Prochlorococcus marinus str. MIT 9313: one gene and its partner. The protein of the gene in region 2 interacts with the protein of the main gene of each other region in a pairwise test. Links are inferred from orthologs where the notes say so. Each region holds a gene or a part of one and is shown on either strand. Other genes may lie near its edges.

Region 1 (15,995 bases), 1.1 Mb from region 2 along the record:
GGGAGTTGGTGTTGGGCTTGAGGGGATGGTGCTTGGCTTGGAGATAGCAGGGCTGTCTTGAACTGGAGCAGGTTGTTGTTGAGCTGGTGTCTTAGGGACAGCAGGGTTGGCTTGTGAGGGAGCAGCTTGGGCTGCACTCACTTTGAGGTCATCTGAAGCGTCTGAGGGTTTGGGAGTTGGTGTTGGGCTTGAGGGGATGGTGCTTGGCTTGGAGATAGCAGGGCTGTCTTGAACTGGAGCAGGTTGTTGTTGAGCTGGTGTCTTAGGGACAGCAGGGTTGGCTTGTGAGGGAGCAGCTTGGGCTGCACTCACTTTGAGGTCATCTGAAGCGTCTGAGGGTTTGGGAGTTGGTGTTGGGCTTGAGGGGATGGTGCTTGGCTTGGAGATAGCAGGGCTGTCTTGAACTGGAGCAGGTTGTTGTTGAGCTGGTGTCTTAGGGACAGCAGGGTTGGCTTGTGAGGGAGCAGCTTGGGCTGCACTCACTTTGAGGTCATCTGAAGCGTCTGAGGGTTTGGGAGTTGGTGTTGGGCTTGAGGGGATGGTGCTTGGCTTGGAGATAGCAGGGCTGTCTTGAACTGGAGCAGGTTGTTGTTGAGCTGGTGTCTTAGGGACAGCAGGGTTGGCTTGTGAGGGAGCAGCTTGGGCTGCACTCACTTTGAGGTCGTTTGCAGCAGCTGAGGACTCAGCGGGTTCAGATGAGGACTCGGTGCCTTCCGTTGCTTCGGAGGCTCCTTCTGCTTTGGATTCCTCAGCCGAGCTCATGGTCCAAATATCACACTCTAAATAGTTTAAGAGGCCTCTTTAATACTGAGCCTTTAGCTGTATTAAGCCCTAACAGTGCAGAGGCTGGTTTTTGTTGATGCTGGTGGCTCAATTCATCAGCTTCCGAGATAACCTGATTATTGGCAACCAGCTCTTTTATGGCGGATCCATTGGGACCCAGTGACGGCGGTCCCGGCGAGTCCGACGATCGGATAATCCAGACGGACCTGCGCATTGAAATGTCGCGCTCCTATCTGGAGTACGCGATGAGTGTGATCGTTGGGCGTGCGTTGCCCGACGCTCGCGATGGTCTTAAGCCTGTGCATAGGCGCATCCTTTATGCGATGTATGAGTTGGGCCTGACCAGCGATCGGCCTTACCGAAAGTGTGCCCGAGTTGTTGGTGAGGTTCTGGGTAAATACCATCCCCATGGGGATACGGCCGTCTACGACGCGCTGGTTCGCATGGCTCAGGATTTTTCCATGCAAATGCCGTTGATTGATGGTCACGGCAATTTTGGTTCGGTCGATAACGATCCACCTGCGGCCATGCGATACACCGAATCGCGTCTTCAGTCGCTTACGACAGACAGTCTGCTTGAGGATATCGAGGCAGAGACAGTTGACTACGCGGACAACTTTGATGGCTCCCAACAGGAGCCAATGGTATTGCCAGCACGTATTCCTCAGTTGCTGCTGAATGGCTCCTCAGGGATCGCCGTTGGCATGGCTACCAATATTCCACCGCACAATCTCAGTGAATTAATCGATGGTCTGCAGGCTCTGATCAGTAATCCCGAGCTAAGTGATTCTGAGTTGATGACGCTTATCCCTGGGCCGGACTTTCCAACTGGTGGTCAGATTCTTGGTCGTAGTGGTATTCGTGAAACCTATCTCACCGGTCGTGGTTCGGTAACGATGCGCGGCGTGGCAAATATTGAGACGATTGAACATCCCGGTCGAGCAGACCGGGATGCAGTGATCATTACTGAATTGCCCTATCAGACCAATAAAGCGGCGCTGATTGAGCGGATTGCAGAGATGGTTAATGATAAGAAGCTGGAGGGTATTTCTGATATTCGCGACGAAAGCGATCGCGATGGCATGCGTATTGTCGTGGAGCTGCGACGTGATGCCTACCCTCAGGTAGTGCTCAATAATCTTTTCAAGCTCACTCCTCTTCAGAGCAACTTTAGTGCCCATATGTTGGCGCTAGTCAATGGCGAGCCGGTGCTGCTCACCCTGCGCAAGATGCTGCAGGTATTCCTCGATTTTCGCGTTGATACTGTTGAACGTCGGACCCGCTATTTCCTTCGTAAAGCTGAGGAACGCGACCACATCTTGTTGGGTCTTTTGCTTGCTCTCGATCAGCTTGATCCAATCATCGCGTTGATTCGTGCTGCCTCTGATACGGCTACAGCTCGTCAACAGTTGCAGGAGCATCATGGTCTCACGGAGATTCAGGCGGATGCCATCCTGCAGATGCAGTTGCGGCGTTTGACCGCTTTAGAGGCTGACAAGATTCGTTTGGAACACGAGGATCTTGTCACCAAGATCGCCAATTACAAGGACATCCTTGGCCGACGTGAGCGTGTTTTCGGTCTAATTGAGGACGAATTGACCAAGCTGCGCGAGAAGCATTGCTTGCCTCGGCGCACCGAGATCCTCGATTTAGGAGGGGGGCTCGAAGACATCGACTTGATTGCCAACGAGCGATCTGTGGTGTTGCTCACTGAGACCGGTTATCTCAAGCGCATGCCGGTAAGCGAGTTTGAGGCCACTAGTCGTGGGACACGAGGCAAGGCAGGCACTCGCAGTCAAGGTGAGGAGGCGGTGAAGCTGTTTATCAGCTGCAATGACCATGACACGTTGCTGTTGTTCAGTGACCGCGGTGTCTCCTATGCCCTTCCTGCTTATCGTGTGCCTCAGTGCAGCCGCACAGCGAAGGGAACACCTGTCGTACAGCTCTTGCCCATTCCCCGTGAAGAGGCAATTACCTCCCTTCTGTCAGTTATATCCTTCGATGACGACACCCACTTGTTGATGTTGACGAAGGGTGGCTTTATCAAGCGCACCTCTCTATCAGCTTTCAGCAAGATTCGTTCCAATGGTTTGATTGCCATTGGTCTGGAGGAGGGTGATGCTCTTACTTGGGTGAGGTTGGCTGTTCCTGGTGACAGTGTTTTGATTGCTTCTAGGGCTGGAATGACCATTCATTTCCGACTCTGTGATGAGGAGTTACGACCCTTAGGACGAACTGCTCGTGGCGTGCGTGCCATGAATTTACGCGGCGGCGATTCCTTGGTGAGCATGGATGTATTGCCTGTCGAGCTTGCCGATCAGGTCGCCAAGAGTCTTGAGGATGATCAGGATGAAAGCGGCGAGACCGTTGTCGTTAGTGATGGACCATGGGTGCTTGTTGCTTCCGCTAGTGGACTGGGTAAGCGGGTACCGGTCAATCAGTTCCGTTTGCAGAAACGTGCAGGTATGGGTCTGCGTGCCATCAAGTTCAGGCGCGAAGGAGACGAGTTGGTGGGTTTAAGGGTGCTTGGCTACGGAGAAGAGCTTTTGTTGGTAAGCGAGCGTGGAGTGATTGTGCGTACCAGTGCCGATAAAATTCCTCAGCAGTCAAGGGCTGCTACTGGTGTTCGGCTTCAGCGCTTGGATGCAGGTGATCGCCTCTCTGAGGTGGTGCTTGTGCCGCCTGATTCTGAGGATCAGGACCAGCCAGATGATCGATCTGATCCCAGTGAAGTGGCTGGGGTTGACGACGCTCCTTCCAGCTGACATTGACCAGTCGTACGGATGTTTTAGTGATGGGAGCTGGTCCGGCGGCTCTCTGTATCGTTGCTGAGTTAGTCGAGCAAGGCTTGGCAGTGACTGCCCTCGCCTCGCATACACCTGAGCAGCCATGGCCCAATACTTATGGAATCTGGGCTGAGGAGCTTGAGTCTCTTGGGATGGCTTCTTTACTGGGCCAGCGTTGGACCAACACAGTTAGCTATTTCGGTGATGGTGATAACGAGGAGGGTCTTGCTCCAATTCAACATCATTTCGACTACGGCCTTTTCGATCCAGCCGCATTACAAGATTCATTGCTGAGTCGTTGTGGTGAATTGAGTTGGAATGTTGAAACCGCTGTGAGCATTAAGGTGTTGGGGAGAGATACGGAAGTTCTCTGTCACTCTGGCAACGCTTATCGAGCACGGGTTGTCATTGATGCCAGTGGTCATCGCAGTCGATTTATCCGTCGCCCTGATCATGGGCCCGTAGCGGAGCAGGCGGCCTATGGCGTCGTGGGACGCTTCAGTTCATCACCAGTGGAGTCTGGTCAGTTCGTATTAATGGATTTTCGTCCCGACCATCTCAGTGATGAACAACGAGAGAAACCCCCCAGCTTTCTCTATGCCATGGATTTTGGTGAGGGAATCTTTTTTGTTGAGGAGACTTCGCTTGCCTGCGCGCCTCCATTGTCATGGAGTGAATTAAGGGAAAGGCTGCATGCACGCTTGTCTCACCGCGGGGTGGAGATTAAAGAAGTGATCCATGAGGAATATTGCCTGTTCCCGATGAACTTGCCTTTGCCTGATCGTCGTCAACCTTTGCTCGCGTTTGGTGGTGCAGCAAGCATGGTCCATCCTGCTTCGGGCTACATGGTTGGAGCTCTTTTACGTCGAGCTCCGGCATTGGCAAAGCATTTGGCAATGGCTTTGGCTGTGGAGCCTCCTCTGGATTCTTCCGCTCTTGCTAGGGAAGGGTGGCAGGTGCTTTGGTCGCCGGAGCTTGTGCAGCGTCATCGCCTTTATCAGTTTGGTTTGCGGCGACTGATGAGCTTTGACGAAGCTCGCTTGCGCAGCTTCTTTGCCACTTTCTTTCGGTTGCCACGTGAGGATTGGGCAGGTTTTCTGGCCAACACGCTGCCACTACCTCGTCTTCTGATGGTGATGCTGCGGTTGTTCTTGCTTTCCTCCTGGGAGATTCGGTTAGGGATGCTTTTTGGGGCCTCTTCGACCTAGTCACGAATGCGAGCCCAGTCCGTCGCTTGAATGAATGGGAAGAGGCCATCTTCCGATTCGAGTGTGATCAGCCAGTCTTCGGGCAGATGTTGCTTGTCATTGATGGCCTGCATTAATTGCCAGAAGCGGTTGAGGTGGCGATGGATGCGTTCCTTCGCAAGCTCCGTGGTTGTGCCTGCTCGCAGAATGAAACTCCAGTCAGAGGACTGGGCCAGGAGAAGTTCTCGAGCAGCCTGTTGCAGCAGCCGTAGGTCCGATTCTCGAGCAACTCCTAGGCTGCATCTCTCCACCATTGCTTTTCCGGCTCGGCTCCACTCAGGAACCACCCATGCATTGCTGTCATTGAGCCAATAGTCGTGGTAGCCACCTTGCCCCCAGCTTGAGGGACATGGTTCACAAAGTTGGAGTTGGGGGTTTGATGTGAGGACGTCTCGCAGCCTGGTGAAATACACTTGCTCCTTGCTGGCCTGGCGGAAGATTTCGGCAAGGAAAGTTGGCCCCTCAAACCACCAGTGTCCAAAGAGCTCTGCGTCGAAGGGAGCCACTAACAATGGCTCGATGGCCATGGTGTTAGCTAATTGATCGAGTTGGATACGGCGACCCTTTAGGTAGAGCTGAGCGTGTTCTTTGGTACGTGCGCAAGCTATGGCGGGCTCATAAACTGCTTTGGCATCAAGGGGTGACGTTTGGTCTGTCACTCGATGCATTTTCAGCCCTAAGGGTCTGGGTTCCTTTAGCCCGATCTCATGGAGTTGTTCGATTGGTAGGTCCCAACCAAGATCCCTATGAAATTCACGGTAAAAAGGGTCGCCTGGATATCCTTGCTCTGCTGACCAGACAGGAAGCGTGGCATCACTGTCTCTGCCGAAGAAGGCCACGCCATTTCGGCTGCAGATTGGGGCATATACGCCATAACGTGGACGAGGAGTGGCATGCAGGAGGCCATGTCCGTCGAGCACGGTGTAGCGCAGTCCAGCATCGAGTATCCAACGGTCCAGCCCTTCGTAGTAGGCACATTCAGGCAGCCAGATTCCCAGGGGCTGCTCTCCTACTAGGCGGAGGTGCTCGCGCACGGCAGTGCGCAACTGACCACGCACTGCCTCAGGGTGTTCCCTCAGTAATGGCATGTAGCCATGGGTGGCTCCGCAGGTGAGCAGGTCGACAACCTTTGACCTTTGAAGTTGGGCAAAGCGACCAATGAGATCGCCTTCGCATGCCAACCACTGATGCAGATGTCGTTGGATGATCTCAGCGAGGTGGTCCGCTGCAGGTTGTAGGTCTGAGGAGGTTTGGGCTAGGAGGTCCAGACGAACAGCGAGCCAGGCGGGGAATCGGTGTTTTAGATCGTCGTCACTGAGTAGGGAGAGCAGGGTCGGAGAAAGGCTGATCGTGAGCCTGGGGTGTTGGTTGGGTGCTGCGGCAGCTTCTTCCAGAACCTGGAGAAGAGGTAAATAGCACTCAATCAGGGCTTGAAAAAACCAGTCTTCTTCCAATGAATCGGGCTCTGCCGATCGCACATATGGGAGATGGGCATGGAGAACCAGGGCCAGAGCACCTTTGCCCACGTTCTGATTTCAGTGGAGTTGAATTTAGAACGACTTTGTTGATAAAGCCGACCTTGGTTTGCTGAGTTGTCGCTTCGCAGTAGGCAGTCCCCCCTTAGACTTGTTTAACTCATAGTCATTTCGACTAACTCCCTGAAGGGTGCTGTCATGGCCAAGGATCCAGGCCGCGTTTTGATTTTTGACACCACCCTCAGGGATGGAGAGCAGTCCCCTGGGGCAAGTCTCAATCTTGAGGAAAAGCTGGCTATTGCCCAGCAACTCGCTCGTTTGGGTGTGGATGTGATAGAAGCTGGCTTTCCTTTTGCCAGCCAGGGCGATTTTGCTGCCGTGCAACGTATTGCCCAGCAGGTTGGTGGGGATGAAGGGCCAATCATTTGTGGCTTGGCTAGGGCTTCGCGTGCTGATATCAAGGCTTGTGCTGATGCCGTTGCCCCAGCACCTCGACGACGAATTCACACATTCATTGCCACGAGTGATATTCACTTGGAGCACAAGCTGCGTAAATCTCGGGCGGAGGTTCTGGCGATTGTTCCAGAGATGGTTGCCTACGCCCGCTCACTTGTTGATGATGTTGAGTTCTCTTGTGAGGACGCCGCTAGAAGCGATCCTGAGTTTCTTTATGAGGTGATCGAGGCTGCGATTGCTGCGGGGGCGGGCACCATCAATATCCCCGACACAGTTGGTTTTACAACTCCCTCTGAGTTCGGGGCGTTGATTGCTGGTATCGATTGCCATGTTCCAAACATGAATGAGGCGGTTATTTCTGTTCATGGTCACAACGACCTCGGACTGGCTGTAGCCAATTTTTTAGAAGCTGTGAAGAGTGGAGCCCGGCAGTTTGAATGCACAATCAACGGCATTGGAGAGCGAGCAGGGAATGCTGCGCTTGAGGAGTTGGTGATGGCTTTGTATGTGAGGCGGCGTTATTTCAATCCCTTCTTTGGGCGTGAACCTGATAGCCCTACTCCTCTAACAGCCGTTCGCACGGAGGAAATCACCAAGACCTCTCGATTGGTCTCAAATCTCACCGGCATGGTGGTGCAGCCCAATAAGGCGATTGTAGGCAGCAATGCTTTCGCCCATGAGTCTGGTATTCATCAAGATGGTGTGCTTAAAAATCGTCTGACTTATGAAATTGTTGATGCCCGTACGGTTGGGCTGAGCGACAATCGGATCTCGCTTGGCAAGCTAAGTGGCCGCAGTGCCGTCCGAGCTCGCCTTGAGGAGCTCGGTTACGACTTGACTCGGGAGGATCTTGACGAGGCCTTTGCACGATTTAAGGATCTGGCCGATCGCAAGCGCGATATAACCGATCGAGATCTTGAGGCCATTGTCAGCGAACAGGTTCAGCAGTCTGAAGCTCGTTTTCAGTTACGACTGGTGCAAGTCAGTTGCGGTAGCAGTCTTAGGCCTACGGCTACTGTCATTCTTGCGCAAGAGGATGGACAGGAGCAGACTGCCGCTGCAGTGGGCACCGGTCCAGTAGATGCTGTCTGTCGTGCATTGAATGCTCTAGCTGGCGAACCTAATGAGCTGATCGAGTTCTCGGTGAAGTCGGTAACGGAAGGGATTGATGCGATGGGTGAAGTCACGATTCGGCTACGTCGGGATGGGCAGCTTTTCTCAGGTCATTCCGCTGACACTGATGTGGTTGTTGCTGCAGCTCAAGCATTTGTGAATGCGCTTAATCGGCTGGTGGCAGGTTGCGGTCGCCAGTCTCTTCATCCCCAACATGATGCTGTGCTAGCTGATCTACGGTCAGGCATCTGAACAATGGGGCGTTTTCCCTATGTGGAGATGAGGCGTAAGAGCTTGGCTTTGCCACTGCTGAAAGGTCTTCAGTTAGGGGTCCTTATCGTGTTGGCGCTTGTCATTCTCCTTCCATTGCTTTGGCTGGTAAGCACGTCTTTGAAAGGGCCCGCTGAAGAGATTTTTACTAATCCTCCAGCCTTACTACCTGCTGAACCGAGCCTGATGGCGTATTGGCGACTATTCGCCGACAATCCGCTAGGGATTTATTTGCTCAACAGCACAGTAGTGAGCTGTTTGGCGGTGGTGGCCAATTTGCTTTTCTGCTCCCTGGCGGCCTATCCACTCGCTCGGATGCGCTTTGCCGGAAGAGGTCTGGTCTTGGCCCTTGTGGTGGCAACCATCCTCATTCCTTTTCAGGTGGTGATGATCCCTTTGTATCTTTTGATGGTGCAGTTGGGATTGCGTAACTCTCTGATGGCCTTGGTGATTCCACAGGCCGCAACAGCCTTTGGGCTCTATCTCTTGCGACAGAGTTTTTTGACGGTGCCCGTGGAACTTGAAGAGGCTGCGCGAATCGATGGTTGTAGTCGATTGGGTGAATGGTGGAACGTGATGATTCCGGCTGCTCGTGCTGATCTAATCACCCTGGCCATGTTTGTGTTTATCGGCACTTGGAGCGATTTCCTTTGGCCTTTGGTGATCTTGGATGACCCCAGCCTTTACACCCTTCCACTTGGCCTACAGCAGCTCGCCAGCAGCTTCTCTCTTGACTGGAGAATTGTGGCAGCTGGGTCGGTGGTGTCGATTTTGCCGGTGCTGGCACTCTTCATCCTTTTGCAGCGTTTTATTCTCCCTAGTGCAAGTGGTGATGCGGTGAAGGGATAGGTTTTTGATCGCCAAGAATCAATCCCAGGCTCTTGTCAAGACTGTCAGGGTTCTATGAAGCTCAAGGTTGTGGTGACAGCCCTGGAGCTGATGGTGTGGCTGGAGGTTCAGGTTGCATTCGCCATGGGTCAGATTGACTATGGATGGACTCTTTTTGCGGCTTGGTGATCTGTCGTTGTTGTTCGATGAGTGCGTTAAGCCTTTCCCCTTGATTATTGAGCCGGATCTGAAGGCTGTGTAGTTGCTCGCCCAGCAAACGGCTGCTGCTTGTTTGTGGCTTTTGTTCAAGCTCACTCAGCCGTTCCATAACCTGGTTAAGAGTGTTGGTCTGCTTGGCAACCGCTTGCCAAATCACGATAAAAAGCACTGTCAACATGCTCATCCCTCCGGCACCAATCAGCCGCCAGCCTTTCCAGTTCTTCATGCCGTCGTTAAGGAGACTTTATGGGTGTAGCGGTTCTGTGTTGAATTTGCATCTATGCAGCTACAAATTCAGGCATGCTTGAACGCATCATCTGCAAATTTGCTGCTGGCTGATGTAGACCTATCACTCTCGCATTGGGGTCGTGTCGATTAAGGACCTAGACCGTCTGTTGGCTTTAAGGAAGGAGGATCCATTGCTTGATAAGCAACTTGAGGACTCTATCGAGGTTGAGCAGTTCCTGGAGTTAGCCCAGGACCGTGGGCTTGATGTGACGGAAGCTGATCTTTTTGCTGCTCAACAACGCGATGAGGGTTCTCTTCCTGCTGAGGAATTGCAACGCCGCATGGCTGAAGAGTCTCGTCGTTTGCGTCACTTCATCCAAGGCTGAAAAGATTGATGAGGATGGCGTCTAAGCAAGACGACTCCATAGGATTTTGTGTGCTGGCGGCCCAAAGTTAATGTGGCGCCATAAATTCGACTTTGGCCTTTTCGATTGACTGACTATTAATTCAGCATGACTCTGAATCATTGATGATTGAATACATACTTTTAGAGATAAATACATTAGTTATGTTTTGGCAATAACAGGATTTACCTCGTAAATTTCTTGTGGTAAGTCCTAAAACTCGACCTGCGATTGTTGCTGCAAGAAACAATCGCTCAAAGGTCGCAGGTTAAAGTATGAACAGCTTGTAGTTGCTTGATCTTCACTGGCTTTCTGGATGTATAGAAGTGTATTTTTCATTGAAAAAGAGTTTGTGTGGCAGTCTTGTTGATCAAGTTCTGGCAGGTTCAGTCGAGAGATGGGTTTTTGGCAGGGAAGAACACTGCTAGAGAGATCGTTTTCTGGTTTTGCAAGTTTTTCCATAGTCATGAGGTTATGGGTGTGTTGAGCAAAGGAAGAAATATGGCGTCCCAATGACTGCTTTACAGGTTGGTTGCTCTTGATGGAACTCCCCGCCCTGTGCTGGATTCTCCATATGACTCATAGGAAGCAGCTCTTGCCGCTGCAAAGAATTGGTGTGATGGACAGGGGTTTAACTGCTCAATCAGTCAAAGGGCTATTGGTGTTGAAGTGATGACGCGCAGTGGGTCTTGCCGAACTGTGGGCTATCCCAGAAATTGAGGCTAACCCATTGTGCCAACTTGATACTCGAGTGGCTAAATATATAGTTAGGGCCTTGGCGATTATGTACAAATACGCGTTCAAATAGAAGAGGCGTTACTCCTATTGCTGCTGTGGGTGTCGTGGACCTGGTTAATTGTTGATTGCCTGATCTTGAGTCCGGTTGTTAGTCCAGCGGCTATTCATTGGCAGGGTTGACTAGACGCTATTTGATGAGCCAGCTTTACAACATTTTGATGAGTGAAATGCTCATCCTTAAGGGATTAGAGGTGTAGAGGCGTCACGACGCCTGATCCCAGATTCCTCTCGAAGCGCTTGGCGGCGTTGTGCGAAAGGAAGGTCGTCAAACATTGCCGAATCGAAGGTTTCCTCTGGCATGTTGGTGTTGCTAAGGATGTCATCCTGCTTGGCATAGTCCAAGGCAGCCCAGCTTGGTTGCATTGGTAGCAGAATCAAAAGAGCTGCTGTCAGTGCGGTGAAAGCCCTAATAATCAGGCTGGGCTGATTGCGCAGCTGCGCGAGATGACTTTGTGGTTGGTTCTTTTGTGACACCTTGGCCACAGTGCTGAAATGTCTTTTTAACAAATGGCCAGCCTTTCTGGTTGGAAAACTATAGAGGCTATTGGGCGCTCGGGTTGGCAGTGCATTGACTTGTAAAAGTGAGCGAGTGCTAAGAGGCCCTGTTTTAATTTTAATAGATTTTCTATCTCAGGGAAGAAGAATGCATGAAAAGCTTGGCAATGGCCCAGTGATAAAATTTTCTGTACTGATGCTTTTGAAAGCAGGGTTTGAAGCTTGATTCGAGCAAAAGTTGGCTTTATTTTTAAATAGTCAAGAATACTTGTCTTGGTGTTTTAGTGATTCTTTGTAGCTTTTTCTCAAAGAGGCTTGTCGACATGTACTGCAAGGATAGGATGAAAAGAAGGGTTTAAATTGGCGATAGGCTCTTTTGGCTTCAAGATTTAGTCTGCGGAGATTTGAATTTCATTTGACTTGTATCGGCAAGGCTTTGTTCTTTGATTTCCGCAGAAGTTTTAGGCTGATCGTATTTAGGGATTTGCAGGGTTTTTCTTGAAGAGATTCCTGGAGGGATTGGCCTAGGAAATGATTTAATCGTTGGGATTCTTTTGAGCCTGATTGGCAAGGCTTTCCGATCAGGCCTTGAAAGCCTAACTCGTGACTCGTCTTGGTTGAATATGGGGACCTTCCAGCCCCTTCCTCTGGCTGATGAGGGCCCTGCTCAGCGCATTTGGTCAACCTCATGCTGAATCGCTCATTGCGTTGAGGATCCCTGGGGGGCTTTTGCTCTGAGGAGCTTGAATGAAAACCGTAGAAGTTCGGTGCATTGAAGCAACCAACGCGGCCGATCTGTATCCAATAAGAACAGAGGATTGCCCGATTGGCTGTGGTGTTATTGCGATGGTTGGGATGTTTGCTGGTTTCCGTGTCTGGTTTGGCTTGGCTTGATGTTTGCAATGCCAGTAGTTGGGAGCAGATTGGTCGTTATCAAAACCTTTTGCAGCAGGCTGGTACGAATACTCTGGTAGCGGGTGACTGTCCATCAGGATTGATGGGTGCTTTTCATGTTGGCAGGAATGCAGTGCTGCTTTGTGCCAACAACCTTGAGGATGATCCGACAGAGGTTTGGACAGTGCTTGCCCATGAGTCGGCCCATGTGATGCAAGCTTGCAAGGACGGTCCCTTGTTGGCAGATCATCAGCTAGGCAAAGCACTTTTAACTGTGCAACGGAGCTCTCCGGAGGTGGTTAGGGAGCTTCGCCTCTATCACCAGAGTCAACAACGTGAGGAGGTTGAGGCACGCCTTGTGCAGGCCCTTCCTTTTGAGGAAGTGAAAAGTCTTTTTTTGCAGTACTGTGCCCATCGCTTAGAGCCTTAGCTCATTGAGAGTGGTCCGCCGCGCCATAGATGGTCATGGCAGATGATTTGACCACGTCTCTAACAGGGCCAACGATTGATAGCGAAAGTCTGCTCACTTACCTGGGCGAAGATTGTCGCCGTTATGTGGTGTTGGAGTTTGATGGCGATGATCTTGGCCTGCAACGTTCTGCCCAAGTAACGAAAGCTCTTTGCTAACTAAGCCAGCTGATCCAGGAGATTGAAAGCTTTTGCTTGGGCTCTATTGAGTGGGTCATGGCCTCTCCTCTAGGCTGTAAATAAGCAATAGTTCTGCTGTTGTCTACTCTTGAGACTGAGCTTGAGAGTGCAGGAGAAGTCTCTAGCGATGAGGCCGCAAACAATGGCGCCGCCGCCGAAAAGTCTTCTCAAGGTGGCGTTCTTGTCGATCCGCGAGCTCAGTCCAATTCCTGAATCAACCTGATTTCTTTTAGAAGCGTCTAGTAGGCCTGCTTACGTTGGCACTAGTCAGGGTTTTTGTGATGAGTGCTGTGGTTCGTGGTTATTGGTTGATGGCCTGGATCGGCTTGCTAGCCAATGTGGCGGCCCTCCCCATTATTGGAGTGGTTGCATTTACTAATCAGGCTTTGCAAACAACCAATATCAGCCTCGCCTTTAGCCTCGCCTGGCCGGCTGCCATCGTTGGCATCGTGGCATCTGCTGGCCTTTTGGCTGAGCGGCGATGGGGCGTCATCGTTGCCATTGTTGCTTTATCGATGGCCTTAGCAGGGTCGTTGCCTTACGGAATTGTCCGCCTGGTTTTGGATAAGGCATTGGTGGTGCCTGACTCTCAGGCTCTTGGTGGCTTGTCCCTGCTGATGTTCGTTGTGAATCTGCTGGCGCTGCTTTATTGGTGTCGTCCGATTCATCGTCAAGGAGGTCGACTTTGATCTCAGTCGTTGATGATTTTCTGATCAGTTTTCATTGCCTGTTCATTGAGCTCGCGTGGGCTTAATGAATGAGGATTTTATTTCAGGATTCCTGGCTAATAGCTGTGGAGAAGCCACCAGGCTTATTGAGTCAGCCTGGTCTTGGTGTTGATCAGCAGGATTCTCTGATTGGTCGCATGCAGTTTATTGACCCTGAGCTGCGATTGGTGCATCGCCTTGATCGAGATACTTCAGGGTTGTTGTTGTTGGCGCGAGGGGCGGAGAGCTTGCGGCGTTGCAGCATGCTTTTTTCAGCGCGTCGAGTGCGCAAGCTTTATTTGGCAGTGGTGGTTGGCCGGATGAATCGCAATGCTGGAACGATCAGCTTCCCGATAGCCCGGCTACAGAAGAATCCGCCTCTATATGGCAAGAACCCGCAAGGGAAAGAAAGCCGATCCCAATGGAGGGTTAGAAGCTGCCACGCAAACGGCTCAACGTTATGGCTTTGGCCCTTGACAGGTCGATCCCATCAATTGCGTGCACACTTAGCAAGTGTTGGACATCCGATTTTGGGTGATCCGATTTATGGCAAAGAAGTTTTCTTTGAAAGGATGTATCTACATGCGACAGCCTTGAGCTTTCGACATCCTTTTACAGGCCTGAGGCTTCGCCTACGAAGTAGGGCTCCATTCCTTCCTGCTCAGGAAAATTAAGTAAGAGAAAAGTACAGCTTCAAAAATGTAGATAGGTCTTTCCTCGTTGTTGCTGAAATAGATGAATGTCCAGCAAGTTAAACAGTGCCTTTAATCGGGGAAAGCCTTTTGTGCAGGTATCGGGTAAGGGATACGGCGATGGCGCATGCGTCGCCAGACGCGTACGAAAGCTCGCACAACGAGTTCTACTTCGGCTCGGCTGAGGCTGCTTTTATTCAGTTGACCATCCCGTTGCCGCTCCTCAATAATCCTCTTCACAGTGGAGTGTGCCTTGCTATCAGAGGTGTTCGGTGGTAGGGATCGAAGGCATGCTTCACAGCCGTCGGCCAGCATTAAGATTCCGGTCTCTCGGGAACGAGGTATCGGTCCGCGGTAGCGGAAGTTCTTTTCGGGAACGGAGGGGTCCAGTTCTCTTGCACGATGAAGGAAATACCCCATCTTCAAGGTGCCTTGATGCTCAGGGATGAAGTCCGCTACTCGGCGCGGTAGGCGGTAGCGACGGGCAAGTTTTAATCCCTCATCCACATGGGCTTGAAGGACCTCTGCGCTGGCGATGGGATTGTTCAGTTGATCGTGAGGGTTTTTTTCTCCTTCGACCTGATTCTCGATAAACCACTGAGGAGCGTGGAGCTTGCCAACATCGTGGTACAAGGCACCGGTTCGGATCAGGTCGACATCGGCACCGATTGCTCTGGCCCCTTCCTCTGCAAGTCCGCAGATCATTAATGTGTGCTCGAAAGTCCCTGGAGCTTCTGAGGAGAGGCGGCGCAGAAGGGGACGCTCTTGATCGGCTAGTTCCATCAAGCGGGCTCTGGTGAGCAGGCCAAAAGAGGTCTCCAAAATTGGGATCAGTAGGATCGCTAGCATCAGCAAGATCCCCATTAGCAGTGCTTCTGAGAGAAGTTCGTTGCCATTGGGTGCAAATCGACCCCAGGCCCCGCTGCCGCCGGCACTAAGGAGCAGCCACTCAGCCAGTAGGGCTCCTAAGGGCAACAAAAATGCCATTTGCAGCAGCTGTGCTCTGCTCCGAAGACGACGGCTATAGATAGCTGCCACTGCAGCGATTGCACAGGCAATGATCATTCGGCCTTCTCCAAGGCCGTTGACTGGCATAGGCCATAGCAGGCTCTCTACCGCCATCCAAGCCAAGCCACAGGTTGTACCAAGACCTTGGGCGAGCAGGAGTGTCGGCGGAACGATTACTGCTAGGGGGCTCACAGTAGGAACGAACCAGAGTTTGCTGGCCTGAGTGACCAATAGCAATCCCACTGCCAGTAGCCCATGACGTGCTTCTAGGCAGGGACGTTCCCGTCGCATGATCAGCAGCATCACGCCACAGCCGGCAAGGGCTGTACTGAATCGGCTGAGCAAAGGACCCCATTCTGGGCCTCGACTGACAAGACCGAAGTGATTTAAAACGGCATAGGCCCTTGGGCTGATGGGTTCTCCTTTGCTCGTGATCAGATCGCCGCGGCGGACTTCAATGATTGGAATGTCTTGTTTGGTGATCAGCTCTTCAATGAGGCGTTGGCTGAGGGCTGGATCTGTGCGCAGATTGCTACTGCCTTGATAGGTGCTGGCGAGCAGCTTGCTGCTAAGACTTCTGGCAGGGCCGTTCTGCTCCCCTAGGTCGGCTAATTGAATTGCGGCCGCCTCTTGTAGCTGCTCAAGGGCGAGATTGTTCAGTCCTTGACTGAGCATGCGTTCTGAGGCACGGCGGATGGCCATATCCCAGCGTTTTCGTTCTTGTTGGGAGCGCGCTTGGAGCCAGATTTGTTCTTCGGCGTTGAGATTGACAGGCCCTATCCGTCCTGCATCACTGTTGCGAGCAACACGTTCCAGCTCAGCGAGATTGCGCTCTAGCCGTTTTTTGAGTCGGGTTGTTTCTTGTTGATCGATCACTTGCACAAAGGTGCTCTGTACGAGCTGAGATCGCCTTTGCTCTTGAGCTTCACTGTCAACGACGCGAG
Region 2 (15,678 bases):
CGATGCAAGTAGCCGTCTCAAAGGAAGAGGCAGCTTGATCCTTCCCTATCAGCAAGTCATTGCCATCCGGAGCCTGGCCCGTATTCACCGAGCAATAGCCACCAGCTGCAATCAACCGATCAAAAGCCGCACGATCCACCACTAAATCTTGAATGAAAGGAAAAGCTCTTGCCCGCCATGGCTCCAGCGTCAATGTGTCGCCATCAGCAAACTGCCGCAGATAGAGCTGACACAAAGTGGTGCCGGTCTGAGGCCCATGGGCCTGACCATTAACAAGAAAGCCACAGCTACCACAAATACCCTCACGACAGTCGTGATCAAAAGACACCGGGCGCTTGGCTTGAGCAATCAGCTGTTCATTGAGACGATCAAGAGCCTCCAATAGCGACATGTCGGCAGAAATCTGCTCAAGCCAGTAGACATGGAAAGCACCGGAACTGTTGCTTGACGCCTGACGCCAAATACGCAGCTTGAGCGACAGTTTACGGCTCATCGATAACTACGTTCACTGGGCTTCAAACTCTTGAAGTTGAGCGGCTCAGCATGGCGAATCGGCTCGGCCATCTCGCGATCTTCCCAAGCAGCAATGTGGGCAAAGTTCTCATCATCACGCCGAGCTTCGCCTTCTTCTGTCTGATGCTCTTCACGGAAGTGGGCTCCACAAGACTCCTCTCTCGCCAAGGCATCGCGCAACATCAACTTGGCCATTCCAAAGAAATCAGCAACCCTCAACCCCTTCTCGAGTTCAGGATTAGGTCCCTGAACCTCTCCAGGGATGCTTACCTCAGCATGAAAACGTTGCTCCAGCAATGCCACATCTGCCAACCCAGCATGCAGCCCTTCGGCATCACGGCTGATACCGCAGCGATCAATCATCACAGCTCCAAGCTCACGATGAAAAGAATCAGCCGATCGTGTGCCCGCCCCCTTGAGCAAAAGCTCAATCCGCCCACTGGCTCGCGCCAGGGCTTCTCGGCAAGCCCCATGATCATCAGCAACAGGCTTGGTGCTATGGCCTGCTACCCAAGCCGTGACGGTAGCCGGCACAATGAAGTAGCCATCAGCCAAACCTTGCATCAGAGCACTAGCGCCGAGACGATTAGCACCATGCTCAGAGAAGTTGGCCTCACCCAGCACAAACAATCCAGGAATCGAACTCATCAGGTAGTAATCAACCCAGAGACCACCCATCGTGTAATGGGGCGCTGGAGAGATGCGCATTGGTGTCATCAACGGATCCTCACCCGTGATTCGCTCATACATCTCCAAAAGGTTGCCGTATCGCTCCACAATTACCTCTCGCCCCTGACTCGAGATCGCATCACTCAGGTCGAGATAAAAGGCTTGGCCACCAGGGCCCACACCATGCCCAGCCTTGCAGAGCTCCCTGGCACGGCGTGAAGCAACATCTCTGGGCACCATGTTGCCGTAGGCCGGGTACTGACGCTCAAGGAAGTAATCCCGCTGGGACTCAGGAATATCAACAGCTGAACGCTGATCTGCAGAATCTGATGGCAGCCAAACACGGCCGTCATTACGCAAGCTCTCGCTCATCAGGGTTCGCTTGCTCTGATAGGGATCACCACTTGGAATGCAGGTTGGGTGGATCTGGGTGAAGCAAGGGTTCGCGAATAAAGCTCCTTGACGATGAGCCCGCCAAATGGCACTTGCATTGGATTTGAGTGCATTTGTCGAAAGAAAGTAGACGTTGCTATAGCCACCACTCGCTAGCAACACAGCCTGAGCGGTATGCACCTCCAATTCACCACTGAGCAGGTCACGGCAGACCACCCCTCGGGCCACACCATCCACCTTGATGAGCTCCAAAACATCGCGTCGACAGAACAACTCCACATGACCAAGAGCCACCTGACGCATCAACGCCTGATAAGCGCCGTAGAGCAATTGCTGGCCAGTCTGTCCGCGAGCGTAAAAGGTGCGACTGACCGAAGCCCCTCCCATTCTTCTGGTCGAAAGTGTTCCCTCGTACTCACGGGCAAAGGGAACCCCCTGAGCAACGCACTGGTCGATGATCGCGCTACTGATCTCAGCCAAACGCTGGCAACCTGCCTCACGCGCACGGAAGTCACCGCCACGCAAGGTATCGGCAAAGAGGCGGCTAACGCTGTCTGCATCCACAGGAAGAGGGCGAGCGGCATTAATACCTCCTTGGGCGGCCACTGAGTGTGCCCGTCGAGGACTGTCGTGAAAGCTGATCACACGCACTTGATAACCCTGCTCGGCCAGGGTTGCCGCCGCCGAAGCCCCAGCCAACCCCGTGCCGACCACCAACAAATGAAGTTCCCGTTTGCGCGATGGGCTGATTAATGGCAGCGATCCTTGCGTGCGGTTCCATGCATCGGCGATCGTGCCTGATGGGAGGCGAGGATCAGGCAAACCATTCATCACTGACCCATCTGCAACGCTGAGGCAGAGACCAGCAACGCCACCACGCTGAAGCCGCCGCCCAAAAGCAACGCCAGCATGCGAAAGACGCGCCGAATGCGAAAACCATTAACTGGATCAAGCAATCCCAAACTGCGATGAGCCGCCTCACCACCGTGGAACACATGCAAGCTGACGGCCACAGCGGCCAATAAATAGAGAGCCACGTTTGCAGGCTGAGCCAACAAAGCCCGCAGCGCTATCAGCTCCTCGCCGGCGGCTGGCCTAGGCCAGCGCAGCTGCAAGAGATGCACCACAAGAAAGCCAAGCAGGATCAAACCACCAATCGCCTGACTACGTGCTGCTAAAACAGCAAGACGATCACCTCGGCGGCTAACAAGAGCAGCACGATTACCAGTTCGTCGATTAACAATCAGCTTGGCCAAGCTCAGGGCCAAGTGAATGAAAGCTGCAGCTAAAAAGGCAAATTCTGCAAACGGCAACCAAGCAGACTGATGCAAGGCCGCTGCATAAATCTCAAAGCTCGCAGGTGCAAAAGGCGCCATCACAACTCCACCCAAATGGAGCATCAGGAAAAGCACCAACAGCAACCCTGTAGCAGCGCTCCAGGCCCTGAACAAATCCACCCCCATAAATGCAGCCCACAAAGGTCAAACAACCCTAAAGAAACTCATGGGTCAGAGAGTAGGCGCACCTAACGTTCATCACGGGTGAACCTTCGCCAGAGCATCTAGATGCAAGGAAGGTTATCGTCCGCAAAAAAGAAAGTTCTGATGGCATCTAGCTCCACCACCTTTGCCCTGCTAGGGGCCGTCTTGATGGTGACGAGCTGCAGCCATAACCATAAGGCTACTCACAAATTCATGACGGTTGAGGCAACCCGAATCACCTCAACCAATTTTGAGCCAATGGTCAGTGCCGTCAGCATGCTGGAGTCGACCAAAAACGTGGCCTTAAAACCACAGACCGACGGCACAGTGGTCAAAATCCTCGCCAAGGATGGGCAACGCGTTAAAGCTGGTCAAACCATCCTGGTGCTCGACAACGAGCAACAAAGTGCTGCCCTGGACTCCGCCCAATCCGAAGCAAAGAAAGACCAACTCAATGCTGAGCGTTATGAATTCCTCTACCAGCAGGGTGCAACATCAGCCAAGACTCGCGACAAATATGCAGTGCAGGCAATCCAGTCGCGAGATCAGGCAAAAGCCGATGCAGCCACCCTCGGCTACAAATTCGTACGCGCACCAATCAATGGCCTAATCGGTGATCTGGACAAAGTGAAACTTGGCGACTACGTGAAGAAAGGGCAAACCATTACAGGCATCGTTGACGATTCGATGCTGTGGACAATGATGCAAATCCCTGCAACGCAAGCCAACCAGGTGCAACTGGGGCAAACAGTGATGGTTGCATCCCAAACCACACCACCTTTAACAGGGCAGGGCTCCGTTGTCTTTATCTCGCCGTATTACGAGCTGAATGGAACAAATAAGTCTCCAAACACACTCATGGTGAAAGCAGCCTTTCCCAACCTCACTGGTAAGTTAAAAACTGGACAATTTGTCAAAAGTCAGATCGTGACGGGGAAATTTACAAGCCTTGCTGTTCCTGTTCAAGCGGTATTTATGGAGGCCCAACAACCATTTGTCTACGTTGTTGTCCCACTAAGCAAAGCACTCCCAAAAATCAAAGCATCAAGCTCATTACCCGAAGCAACCAAAAAGAAGCTCGAATCATTACCTACTAACACACCGATTGTGTTGCAAAAAGCTGTCACCCTGGGCCAACTGCAAAACAACCTCTACCCATTGAAATCAGGCCTGCAAAAAGGCGAGCAAGTTGTTTCAAGCAACACAGCACTACTGCGTAACGGCATGGCCGTGAAGATTGCGCCAACACAAGCCACCAAGAAAAGAAGCAACTGAATAAAGCATGGCGTTCTCCGACAATTTCATCAAAAGACCAGTTCTGACGACAGTCTGCAGCATCCTCATCGTGCTGGTAGGCATTATCGCAATCCCTTCCTTACCAATCGCAAACCTCCCAAATATCGCCAGTCCACTGATCCAAGTCACAGCAAACTATGGCGGCGGAAATTCACTAGTCACCGAACAAGCTGTCACCAATCCGTTAGAGCAACAGATCAACGGTGTTCCTGGCGTTAACTACATCTCGTCCACCAGTGACATGGAGGGGCAAAGCACAATCAATGTCTACTTCGATGAGTCAACTGATATCAATATCGACCAAGTCAATGTGCAAAACCGCGTTTCCCTGGCCATGCCCCAGCTTCCAGAGCAAGTTCAGGCGACGGGTGTTTCCGTTGAACAAAGCAATCCATCCATCCTGCTGGCATATCAAGTTGGGTCAACGCAGGGGCAATTTGACGCTAATTACCTCAATGGCCTTATCTACGAGCAGCTCTATTACCCCCTTAGCAGAGTCCCAGGGGTTGCCAATGTTGCCGTGCTGGGCGGAGCCAACCCGGCCTATTGGCTATTTATCAATCCCGACAAACTGGCAGCCAACAAACTAACTGCCGAAGACATCATCAATGCTATAAAAAGCCAGAACAGCGTAGCGATTGGAGGCCTAGTAGGTGGCCCTCCTGCGACAGGGGACCAAGCCTATACATACCCAATTCTGGTTGAAAATAATGGCAACCTTGTCTCCATCGAAGACTTCAACAACCTCATCGTTAGTCGGACTACAAGTGGCAACCTTTTGCTGCTAAAAGATATTGGCGAAGTGATTTATGGCTCCAATACTTTTACAGCCGATGCAATCGACGTGAATGGGCACCCAGCCATGACACTGGCTGTCTACCAGACACCTGATAGCAACGCATTAGACGTTTCCAATGACGTCGTGAAAGTAATCGATCAGTTCGCCGCCTCAGCTCCACCAGGGGTCAAGGTATCGCAGATCTACAACATTGGTCAATTTATTGAATCCTCTGTTGAAGGAGTCGTTGATGCCCTTGGGCTTGCAATTGTCCTTGTGCTGCTCATTCTCTTTCTTTTCCTGCAGAACTGGCGAGCAACAATCATTCCGAGCTTGGCTATCCCAATCTCTCTAATTGGCACCTTTGCCTTCCTTAAAGTCTTCGATTTCTCTATTAATCAACTCACCCTGCTTGGCCTAGTTCTCGCTACCGGATTGGTTGTGGATGATGCAATTGTGGTGATCGAAGCTGTATCAAAAAACATCGAATCAGGGATGCGTCCTCGCCAGGCAGCACTGGCCTGCATGGGAGAACTATTTGGCGCCTTAGTGGCCACGGCCTTGGCACTGATGGCCGTCTTCGTACCAGTGGCCTTCTACCCAGGTGGCATTGGCATCATCTACAAGCAATTCGCCCTAACCATTGCCTTCTCAATTGCGATCTCAGCATTTAACGCCCTAACTTTCTCACCAATGTTGTCAGGATTGATTCTAGGTAGCGACAAGCCTCGAGAGCCCAAAGGTTGGGGCTGGGTCCTCTCAGGAGTGTTAGTGGGATTGGCCTTTGGTCGCTTCACAGCAACTGCTTTCGGCAGCTGGACCTACGTACTTGGTGTGATGTTGGGTGGCATAGCTAGCAGCAACCTCCCTTTCATTTTTCGTCGTTTCAATAGCTTTTTCGATGATTTGCAAAAGCGTTATGCCCAACTGATCAAATCGTTAATCAGCAAACGCCGCTTAATCCTGGCCAGTCTCGCTGGTGGCATCCTGCTGACTGCCTTCGCCTTCACTGCCATTCCCTCTGCCTTCATCCCGGAAGAAGACCAAGGTTATGGATTGGGTTTTTACCAGCTTCAAAATGGCGCCTCACTCAGCCAAACCCAACAAACAGGACAGCAAATTGCCGAGCTGCTCAAAACCGAAAAGAACATCGATGCAGCGGCAATTGTCAGTGGCTTCGGTTTCAATGGCTCCAGCCCCGATCAGGGTGCATTCTTTTTTGGCCTTAAGCCTCTCAATGAACGCAAAGGCAACAGCAACAGTGCAGCAGCCATCGTCGATCGGCTTAACGCCAAGTTAGAGAAGCTAAGTAGTGCCATGGCGGTTTCTGCCCAACCTCCTGCTGTACCGGGCTTCTCATCCCAGGGAGGTTTTTACTTCCAGTTCAATGATCTCAGCAACGGTGCCTACAACTTCAACCAACTGGATGGGCTTGCCAATGATCTGATCAAAGCCGGTAAAGCGAGCAGCGAATTCTCCAGCCTTTACACCCAGTTCATTCCTAGCGCTCCGGCCTTCGGACTCCAAGTCGACCGAGCTGTGATGGGAGCCTTAAACGTTGACTATCAGGAGGCAATGAACACAATCGCCACCCTGGCTGGCAGCAACTATTCAGGCCTCACATACGAAAACGGTCAAGTCCGCAACATCTATGTGCAATCATCAGCCGAACAACGCAACGACATTAACGACATCCTGAGTTATTACGTGCGCAGTCGTGATGGCGAGCTTGTACAAGTCTCACAGTTCGCCTCCGCAGACCTGAGCAGTGCGCCCCCAGTCATCAGCCATTACAACCTCTACCGCACAGTGCTCATTCAAGGTGCGGAGGCCATCGGCAAAAGTTCAGGCCAAGCCTTACAGGCCATTCAAAACCTCTTCCAAAAACAAGACTTCTCCAACATCGGCTACGCCTTCACCGGCTTGGCTGCACTGCAGTTATCTGCAGGCAGCGCAAGCATCATGGTCTTCGGACTCGGACTGCTCATCGTCTATCTGGTGCTATCTGCCCAATACGAGAGCTATGTCACACCAGTCATCATTCTGATGACAGTGCCATTAGCGATGCTTGGAGCGCTGGCGTTTCTAGCGATCCGCTCGATCGACCTCAACATCTATGCCCAGGTTGGCCTGGTGACCCTCATCGGCCTGGCGGCGAAGAACGGCATCCTGATTGTGGAAGTCGCCGAACAAAATCTGAAAAGCGGCATGACCCCTAGTGATGCTGTGATTGCCTCGGCCGAATCCCGCTTACGGCCAATCCTGATGACTGCTATTGCAGCCTTAGCCGGCTTCCTCCCTCTAGTGGTGGCCAATGGAGCTGGTGCCCATAGCCAACAATCACTGGGCACTGTGATTTTTGGAGGCCTGGTGGTGGCCACAGTGCTGTCTCTAGGAGTGGTACCGCCCTTTTATGTTGTGGTGAAGCATCTAGAGGAGCGCTGGTTCAGCAGCGAACCACAGATTTGACAAACGCCGAAAATCACATTTGGACTTGGCAGGATTGGCAGGTGGCTTGGAGCAGATCAGGCACTGCAGATCATGCCAATTCAGCAACGCTGCTCATCCACGGCTTTGGAGCCTGCAAGGAGCATTGGCGCCATAACCAATCGGTGTTGGCCCAAATAAGCCCCTGCTACGCCATCGATCTCCTCGGCTTTGGTAGCAGCAGCCAACCAAGGGCACGACTGCGGGGTGAAGCCCCCCATCAAGGTGATTTCTGCTACGACTTTGATGGCTGGGGAGCCCAGGTCGCCGCCTTCTGCCGCGAAGTGGTGCAGATACCTGTGCGCATTGTGGGCAATTCAATCGGCGGAGTGATTGCGTTACGTGCCGCCCAGCTCCTCGAAGAGGCTTGCGAAGGCGTCGTTCTGATCAACTGCGCCCAACGCACCTTGGACGACAAGCGATTAGACGAACAGCCCAGCCTGATGCGCTGGACTCGTCCCTGGCTGAAAAGTCTGGTTCAGCAGCGCTGGCTAAGCAACAGCCTCTTCCGCAACGCAGCAAACCCGATGATGATCAAGCGGGTACTGAAGCAGGCCTACCCCAGCGGAAACAATCTCGATCGATCCTTGGTGAGCATGCTGCAAAAACCAGCCGATAGACCAGGTGCTGCAGAAGCCTTCCACGGTTTCATCAACATCTTCGACGACTACCTGGCGCCAGAACTGATGGCTGATCTCAACATGCCAGTGGATCTGATCTGGGGGGCAGCCGATCCATGGGAACCGTTACAGGAAGCCCGTCGCTGGGCTGCGTTGCTGCCTTGTATCCGCTCCATATCAGTAGTCGATGGTGCAGGGCATTGCCCACACGACGAAGCTCCTGAAGAGGTCAATCCGCTACTGCTCAGCATCATTCAGCAAGCCGCATAGGCCTCAACCGTTTCACTCAACTGGCGCAGACCATTGAGTCCATGGCGCTCCAGATTGCGAACACGATCACGACTGATGTCGAGGATGCGGCCAATCCCGGTGAGGTTCATCGGCTCCCCTCCGTCGATTCCATAACGCATCCGCAGCACACGACCCTGCAGCTCGGGCAACTTTTCTAGCAAGGTACGTAAATCGCCTTTCATGCAATCCACTTCCACCTTCTCACTCGGTAACTCCTCTTCCCCGGCAAGCAACTCAAGCAACTCCGTTTCATCCCCATCTCCCACCTTCATCTCCAAACTCATCGGCTGACGGGCACGGCACATCAGATCCTTCACCTCCTCCTCGGGCAACTCCACAAACTCTGCAAGTTCGCTCACTGTTGGCGTGCGCCCCATCTCCTGACTTAATTCTCGCTGGCCTTTCTTGAGCTTGTTCAGCATCTCCGTGATATGGATCGGCAGACGGATCGTCCGGCTCTTCTCCGCAATCGCACGCGTGATCCCCTGACGAATCCACCAATACGCATAGGTCGAAAACTTGTAGCCACGGGTTGGGTCGAACTTCTCTACTCCCCTCACCAAGCCGATCGTTCCCTCTTGGATCAAATCAAGTAGCTCCATATTCCGTTTGGTGTACTTCTTGGCAACACTCACCACTAAGCGCAGGTTCGCAGACACCATCCGCTCCTTCGCACGTCGTCCGCTCTGCAACTTCTTCTTGAGCTGCAACTCACTCAAGCCAGCTGCCTTCGCTAGCTCTTTACGACTCGCTGGCTCACCTGTTTGACCTTCCAGTTCAGACTCAAGCTGCTCTAAAGACATCAACTCCTGCACCTGACGACCCAGCGTGATCTCCTGCTCATGGCTCAGCAGCGGCACTCGACCGATATCGCGCAGGTACGAACGCACCAGGTCGACATCTGCGGGCAACTGACGAGCAGGCACAACCGCTGGTTTAACAAGGGATTTGGAGGCTGCGGAGTCGGCCACGACAACTCTATTGCGTTTTGTAAAGCTTACCCTCCAAGTGGCCCAAAAGACACTACGGGAAACCCACCTCAGCAGAATGCATAGGTAGAACTACCTAGAACGCTATGCCATTTGTTTGCTGAAGCAGCCAAGCCGCTGTCCGCAAATAGATAAAGACCCCAGCCACATCAGTTGCTGTCGTAATAAAGGGAGCCGACATCAGGGCGGGATCCAAACCCATTCGATCGAACAACAAAGGCAAAGCAGCTCCAGCCGTAGCAGCCAGAGTAGTGATCGCCATCAGGCTGATCCCTACTGCTGCACCCACAAGAAGACTTTCACCCCGCCACCAAGCAAAGGGAACAACCACAAGCAACATCAACAAACCCAAAATCCCGCCCGCCATGGCCTCACGCAACACCGCCTTCATGCGACCAAGAGCCTGGATGCGCTGAGTACTAAGACCTCGAATCACCACAGTGGAACTCTGAGCGCCAACGTTGCCGCCCGTACCGATCAACAACGGGATGAACGCCGCCAACAGCACAACATGCTTCAGCACATCGTCGTTCATGGCAATCACTTGACTAGTAAAGCCATTCGCTACCACCAATACAGCCAGCCAAACCACTCGACGACGCGCAACAACCAACAAATTGCTCTGGAAATAGTCGTCTTCATCCCCCGCCTGCACAGCTCCAGCGGCATAAAGATCGCGTGTAGCCTCCTGTTCAATCACGTCAATCACGTCATCGACGGTGACGATCCCTACCAATCGCTGTTCTCGATCCACAACTGGGACAGCCAAAAAATCGTATCTCTGAATCGCTCGGGCCACCTCCTCTTGATCTGTGTCGGTGCGCACATTCACCACATCGCGGGTCATCACATCCCCGATGCGTGCCTCCGGCTCAGCAGTCACGAGATCTCGCAATGAAAGGATCCCGGTCAGGTGGCGCTCGCCATCAGTCACATAGAGGCTATAAATCGTCTCCGTGTCAGGAGCTCGACGCCTCACAATCGTGAGAGCCTGAGCTGCACTGTGAAATTCCTTGAGGTCAATAAACTCGGTCGTCATCAAACGACCAGCGGTTTCAGGCTCGTAACCAAGCAACTGAGCAGTGACCCGTCGCTCTGCTGGACTCAGTTCTGCCAGCAATCGTCGCACCACCTTGGCAGGCAGCTCATCAAACAATCGCACCCGGTCATCGGGGGACATCTCCTCCACCAACTCGAGCACCTCACCAGAGCGAAGGCGTTCCAGCAGACTCTGCTGAACAGCAGGCTCTAGGTATTCGTAAACCTCAATGGCCTCGTCCTTGCTGAGCAAGCGGAAGGCCAGAGCCTGCAGGGTGCGAGGCAAAATGCCAATGGCTTCAGCGATGTCAACCGGTTGCACCGGATGAAGCAGCATCTTCACGGCGTCATAATTGCCTGCTGACAACAGCGCTTGCAGCTGCTGGGCCACCAAGTCCACCAGGTCAGAGCCGCTGACGACGGCCGCCTCCGGACTGGTTGCCCCCGTTGCCTCGTTCATCGGCCAACCGTCAAGGCGAGCACACTGTATGGCGAATGGTCCTCGCTAGGGTCTTGAAGACAAAACCAAATGTCCATGGCCATCAACATCAGCCAGATTGTGGTTCGCACTCCAGAGGGTGCTGAGAAGTCCCTCAGCGAATACAGCGGCACGGTGCTGTTAATCGTGAATGTGGCCAGCCGATGTGGATTTACCAAGCAATACAAAGGCCTGCAGGCGCTGCAAAACACATACGGCCCTCAGGGACTAAAGGTGCTGGGCTTTCCTTGCAACGACTTTGGCGCCCAGGAGCCCGGCACCCTCGAGGAGATCAAGAGCTTCTGTTCCACCACCTACGGCGCCAGCTTCGAATTGTTTGACAAGGTGCACGCCATGGGCAAAACCACCGAGCCCTACACCACCCTCAATCAAACTGAACCAGCAGGAGATGTGGCCTGGAACTTCGAAAAGTTTCTTGTGGGTAAGGACGGCACCGTGCTCAAACGTTTCAAGAGCGGCGTGGAACCTGAAAGCACTGAGCTCAAGGCAGCTATCGACCAAGCCCTGATGGCCTGAACTGCCAACCAATCAAAAAACCAAGGGCTGCAACACCAAGACCTAAGCCCATGGTTAAACCAATCAATCCCAGCGCTGACAACCAAGCCCCCTGAGAGATCAGGGTGCTGCATTCCACCATCCAGCTGCTGAAAGTGGTGAGAGAACCACAGAAACCCACCCCCAGCAACAACTGACGGCTTGGACGGAACGGCAAACCAACCACCAACCCCAAAATGGCAGCTCCAATCACATTCACCAGCAAGTCGTTCTGAACCTGCCAGCGAACTAAAGCCCCAGGCACAGCCCCAAAAGCCACCAGCCACATCTCATTCCATTGATTGGGCAAGGGTTGCGTCGGATTAGCCATTAGCCAGCCCAACCCCTGCAGCTACAGCCAAGAGACCTCCCAAGATCGAGCCCACAGCAAGCACTAGGGCCTCACTCCAGCGATGCTCTCGCAAGGTATTGAGCACCTCTACCGCAAAAGTCGAAAAGGTGCTGAGAGAGCCGAAGAAGCCCACACCAATCAACAAGATCAAAGGCGATGCTCCACTTTCTGGTGCACATTTGGCCTGCAAGGCCAAGACCAAGCCAAGAGCGAAAGCAGCAACCATGTTCACCGCAAAAGTGCCCCAGTGCTTCCTCGGCACCATCGGCTCAAGGTGGTTCACCACTCTGAGGCGCAACCAAGCTCCTGGCACAGCGCCTATGGCTACCAGTGAAGCCTGCCATGCTGGCAACGCCAGATCAGACATTGAGCCAGCCACGCCTCACAACCCCGGCCAAGCACTCCCCGCTACCCGAGGCGATCTGTACTTGCAGCCAGTCCTTACCATCTTCACCATGCCAGCGACGGAGCACATTCAAGGGGGTGCCAACAGCCAATCTTCGCAAGCTGGGAGCCACAGCCAAAGGGCTAACTCGCAATTCACAGCTTGTCCCAGCAAACAAAGGTCCTGAGCTATCAGAACGACGAATTTCTGGCTGCCGACGCTCACCCCCACCAGCCGGCAAGGCTGCAGGAGCTAGCAAGGCCACCCCTAAGACCCACCCCCAACGGAGCACAACACCCATCAGATATCTAAAGCTGCCATATCGAGCTCAGCGCTGTGCGTTTCAATGAACTCCCGGCGGGGAGCAACCTTGTCACCCATCAAAATTGTGAAGATACGATCAGCCTCTAATGCATCCTGAACCTCCACCCGCTTCATCATCCGGGCAGAAGGGTCCATGGTGGTCTCCCACAACTGCTTTGGCATCATTTCGCCGAGACCCTTAAAGCGCTGAATGGTGTAGTTGGCCTTCTCGGGGAAGCCTGAGAGTGTCGTCTGTAAATCAACCTCGTTGTAGCAATAGGTATGGTTCTTACCTCGCTCAACCTTATAAAGAGGAGGGCATGCAATATAGATATAACCACCTTCAACTAATTCTTTCTGGTAGCGGTAGAAAAATGTAAGTATCAGCGTACGAATATGAGCACCATCAACATCAGCATCAGTCATGATCACCACACGGTGATATCTAAGATTTTTTGAATCAAATTCTTCTCCCTTGATACCTAATCCAAGCGCAGTTATCAGCGCCTGGATCTCCGTATTTTTATATATTTTAGCATCATCTGTTTTCTCAATATTTAGGATCTTACCGCGCAAGGGAAGAATTGCTTGAAAGCGACGATCTCGGCCCTGCTTTGCAGAGCCACCAGCAGAGTCTCCCTCCACGATGTAAATCTCTGATTCCGAGGGGTCCCTAGAACTGCAATCAGCCAGTTTTCCTGGCAACGTAGAACTCTCAAGTACGCTTTTGCGGCGCACTAATTCTCGAGCACGACGTGCAGCTTCAGCTGCATTGAATGCCTGGATGGCCTTCTCAAGAATAAGATCAATCACCGCAGGATTAAATTCCAAGTACTGACTCAATGCTTCACCAACCAAGCTGTCGACAATGCCGCGGACTTCGGTATTACCCAACTTGGTTTTTGTCTGCCCTTCGAATTCTGGATCTGGGACCTTTACAGAAAGAACAGCCGTAAGTCCTTCACGAATATTTTCTCCAGCCAGATTAGAATCGGCTTCCTTGCGTTTGCCACGCTTACGGGCAAACGTATTGAGAGTACGGGTAAGAACTGTCTTCAACCCCTCAATATGAGTACCCCCATCTACAGTGCGAATATTATTGGCAAATCCGAGAATGCTGTCTGAATAAGCATCAACACACCATTGCAGTGCTGCTTCAACCTGCACATTATCCTTTTCGGAATTCACATAAATAATTTCGGGATGAAGAGCGTCCTTTTCCGCGTTCATATAGGTGACATATTCTTTGATACCGCCCTCATAAAAATAGACCTCCTCATGAGGAGCCCCTTCAGCATCTAAAACAGGCTGACGCTCATCGCGGAAAACAATCCGCACCCCACCATTGAGATAAGCCAGTTCACGCAAACGAGTAGACAGGGTGGCGTAATCGAAAACAATGCCAACAGTAAATATCTCTTCGTCCGGCTTAAAACAAACGCTCGTGCCAGTGCGCCCCTTCTCTGAAGCAGGCTGGGCTTCGGAACGAAGACTACCGATCGCGGTCCCACGTTCAAAGCGCTGACGGTGCACCTGTCCTTGACGTCGCACCGTCACTTCCACCCATTCACTCAGGGCATTGACGACAGATACCCCAACTCCGTGCAAGCCGCCAGAGACCTTGTAACCGCCACTGCCGAACTTGCCGCCAGCATGAAGCACGGTGAGCACCGTTTCCAAGGCACTCTTGCCTGTCCGGGAATGAACGTCGGTGGGAATGCCACGGCCGTTGTCAGATATTGATGCGGAACCATCTGGTCCAAGCACCACGAGAATCTCATCACAGTGCCCGGCCAAGGCCTCATCAACAGAGTTATCGACAACCTCAAAGACAAGATGATGCAACCCCCTTGGCCCAGTGGAGCCGATGTACATCCCCGGACGCTTCCTAACGGGCTCTAGCCCTTCCAGCACCTGAATTTGTTCGGCGCCATAGGCAGCCTGGACTTTGGAGTCTTCGCTCATTCAATAAATCCGCAGCCAGGAAGGGTTGTTCTAAGAGGCCTCATCGGCGAGAAACCTCGACCTGGCAAGCTCATTTTACCACTGGCTCACCACTGGCGCTTACAACGGTCACTGAAGCGTCATTGCTCAAAAGGGACGGACCTAAACGTTGCTGACATGACACCCATCACAGCTGCTCATGCCCGCCTCTAAGCCGCTTCTGATTGCGCTGCTAGGGCCCACAGCAAGCGGCAAAACATGCCTGGCCTTACAGCTGGCAGAACAGCTGAAGCTGAGCGTGCTCAATGTGGATTCCCGCCAGCTCTACATCGGCATGGACGTTGGCACCGCCAAGCCAACCAAAGAACAGCAGCGGCGTGTGCAGCATCACCTGATTGATCTTCGTCGCCCAGATCAACCAATCACCCTGCAGGAATTTCAGGCAGCCGCGCAACTGATCCTTGCGCAAAAGCTAAGGGAACAAAACATGCCATTTCTAGTTGGCGGCAGTGGTCTTTATCTCAAAGCTCTCACTTGTGGGCTGCGCCCACCCGCAGTGCCACCCCAGCCAGAACTCCGCAAGCAGTTAGGCGAGCTAGGCCAACGCACCTGCCACCACCTACTTCAAGCCGCCGATCCCACCGCTGCCAACCGAATTTCCCCTGCTGATGCCATGCGCACTCAAAGGGGTCTGGAAGTGGTTTATGCCACTGGCAAACCGATCACCACTCAACAAGGCTCAAGCCCACCCCCTTGGCGCGTGCTGGAACTAGGCCTCGACCCACACAACCTCCGCGAACGCATTGGCCATCGCACAACACAGCTCTATGCCAATGGTCTCATCGAAGAAACCGAACACTTGAGTCATTGCTACGACACCGATCTGCCCTTGCTGCAAACGATTGGCTATGGGGAAGCACTAAAGGTGATTCAAGGCCTCCTCAACCGTGAACAGGCCATCGCCCTGACCACACGTCGTACTCAACAGTTCGCCAAGCGTCAGCGCACATGGTTCCGCAGACAACATCACCCCTATTGGCTCAAAGGTGAGGAACCGCTGAGCGAAGCGCTATCACTGATTCAAGCGGGTCTAAGGTGAAGGGTGC

Evidence for each region.
Region 1: the proteins of gyrB (region 2) and gyrA interact in binary tests that used the Escherichia coli proteins (3 or more experiments, as listed by UniProt). The link is inferred for Prochlorococcus marinus str. MIT 9313 from one-to-one orthologs.

What each region holds. Positions count from the first base shown.
Region 1 is NC_005071.1:1,203,299-1,219,293, reverse strand. Bases 559-3,748 are described here. They hold gyrA (DNA gyrase subunit A), read left to right. Parts: upstream 559-920; coding sequence 921-3,548; downstream 3,549-3,748. Other genes in these bases: crtL (lycopene beta cyclase), read left to right, coding at 3,551-3,748; AKG35_RS06040 (CAAD domain-containing protein), read right to left, coding at 559-762. Outside these bases: more of AKG35_RS06040, read right to left, coding at 1-558; more of crtL, read left to right, coding at 3,749-4,777; AKG35_RS06025 (glycoside hydrolase family 57 protein), read right to left, coding at 4,774-6,342; AKG35_RS06020 (2-isopropylmalate synthase), read left to right, coding at 6,490-8,112; AKG35_RS06015 (carbohydrate ABC transporter permease), read left to right, coding at 8,140-8,979; AKG35_RS06010 (hypothetical protein), read right to left, coding at 9,041-9,403; AKG35_RS06005 (Nif11-like leader peptide family natural product precursor), read left to right, coding at 9,546-9,791; AKG35_RS05995 (hypothetical protein), read right to left, coding at 10,785-11,090; AKG35_RS05985 (hypothetical protein), read left to right, coding at 11,929-12,426; AKG35_RS12920 (hypothetical protein), read left to right, coding at 12,462-12,623; AKG35_RS13645 (hypothetical protein), read left to right, coding at 12,723-12,857; AKG35_RS05975 (hypothetical protein), read left to right, coding at 12,926-13,333; AKG35_RS05970 (RluA family pseudouridine synthase), read left to right, coding at 13,402-14,025; AKG35_RS05965 (HDIG domain-containing metalloprotein), read right to left, coding at 14,116-15,995. UniProt on the Escherichia coli protein: A type II topoisomerase that negatively supercoils closed circular double-stranded (ds) DNA in an ATP-dependent manner to maintain chromosomes in an underwound state.
Region 2 is NC_005071.1:137,443-153,120, reverse strand. The notes cover bases 12,110-14,982. They hold gyrB (DNA topoisomerase (ATP-hydrolyzing) subunit B), read right to left. Parts: upstream 14,594-14,982; coding sequence 12,626-14,593; downstream 12,110-12,625. Other genes in these bases: miaA (tRNA (adenosine(37)-N6)-dimethylallyltransferase MiaA), read left to right, coding at 14,772-14,982; AKG35_RS00610 (hypothetical protein), read right to left, coding at 12,300-12,626; AKG35_RS00615 (fluoride efflux transporter FluC), read right to left, coding at 12,110-12,298. Outside these bases: AKG35_RS00665 (succinate dehydrogenase/fumarate reductase iron-sulfur subunit), read right to left, coding at 1-493; AKG35_RS00660 (fumarate reductase/succinate dehydrogenase flavoprotein subunit), read right to left, coding at 490-2,406; AKG35_RS00655 (succinate dehydrogenase cytochrome b subunit), read right to left, coding at 2,406-3,038; AKG35_RS00650 (efflux RND transporter periplasmic adaptor subunit), read left to right, coding at 3,180-4,331; AKG35_RS00645 (efflux RND transporter permease subunit), read left to right, coding at 4,339-7,599; AKG35_RS00640 (alpha/beta fold hydrolase), read left to right, coding at 7,596-8,507; AKG35_RS00635 (RpoD/SigA family RNA polymerase sigma factor), read right to left, coding at 8,492-9,499; mgtE (magnesium transporter), read right to left, coding at 9,594-11,015; AKG35_RS00625 (glutathione peroxidase), read left to right, coding at 11,091-11,570; AKG35_RS00620 (fluoride efflux transporter FluC), read right to left, coding at 11,545-11,919; more of AKG35_RS00615, read right to left, coding at 11,912-12,109; more of miaA, read left to right, coding at 14,983-15,671. UniProt on the Escherichia coli protein: DNA gyrase negatively supercoils closed circular double-stranded DNA in an ATP-dependent manner to maintain chromosomes in an underwound state.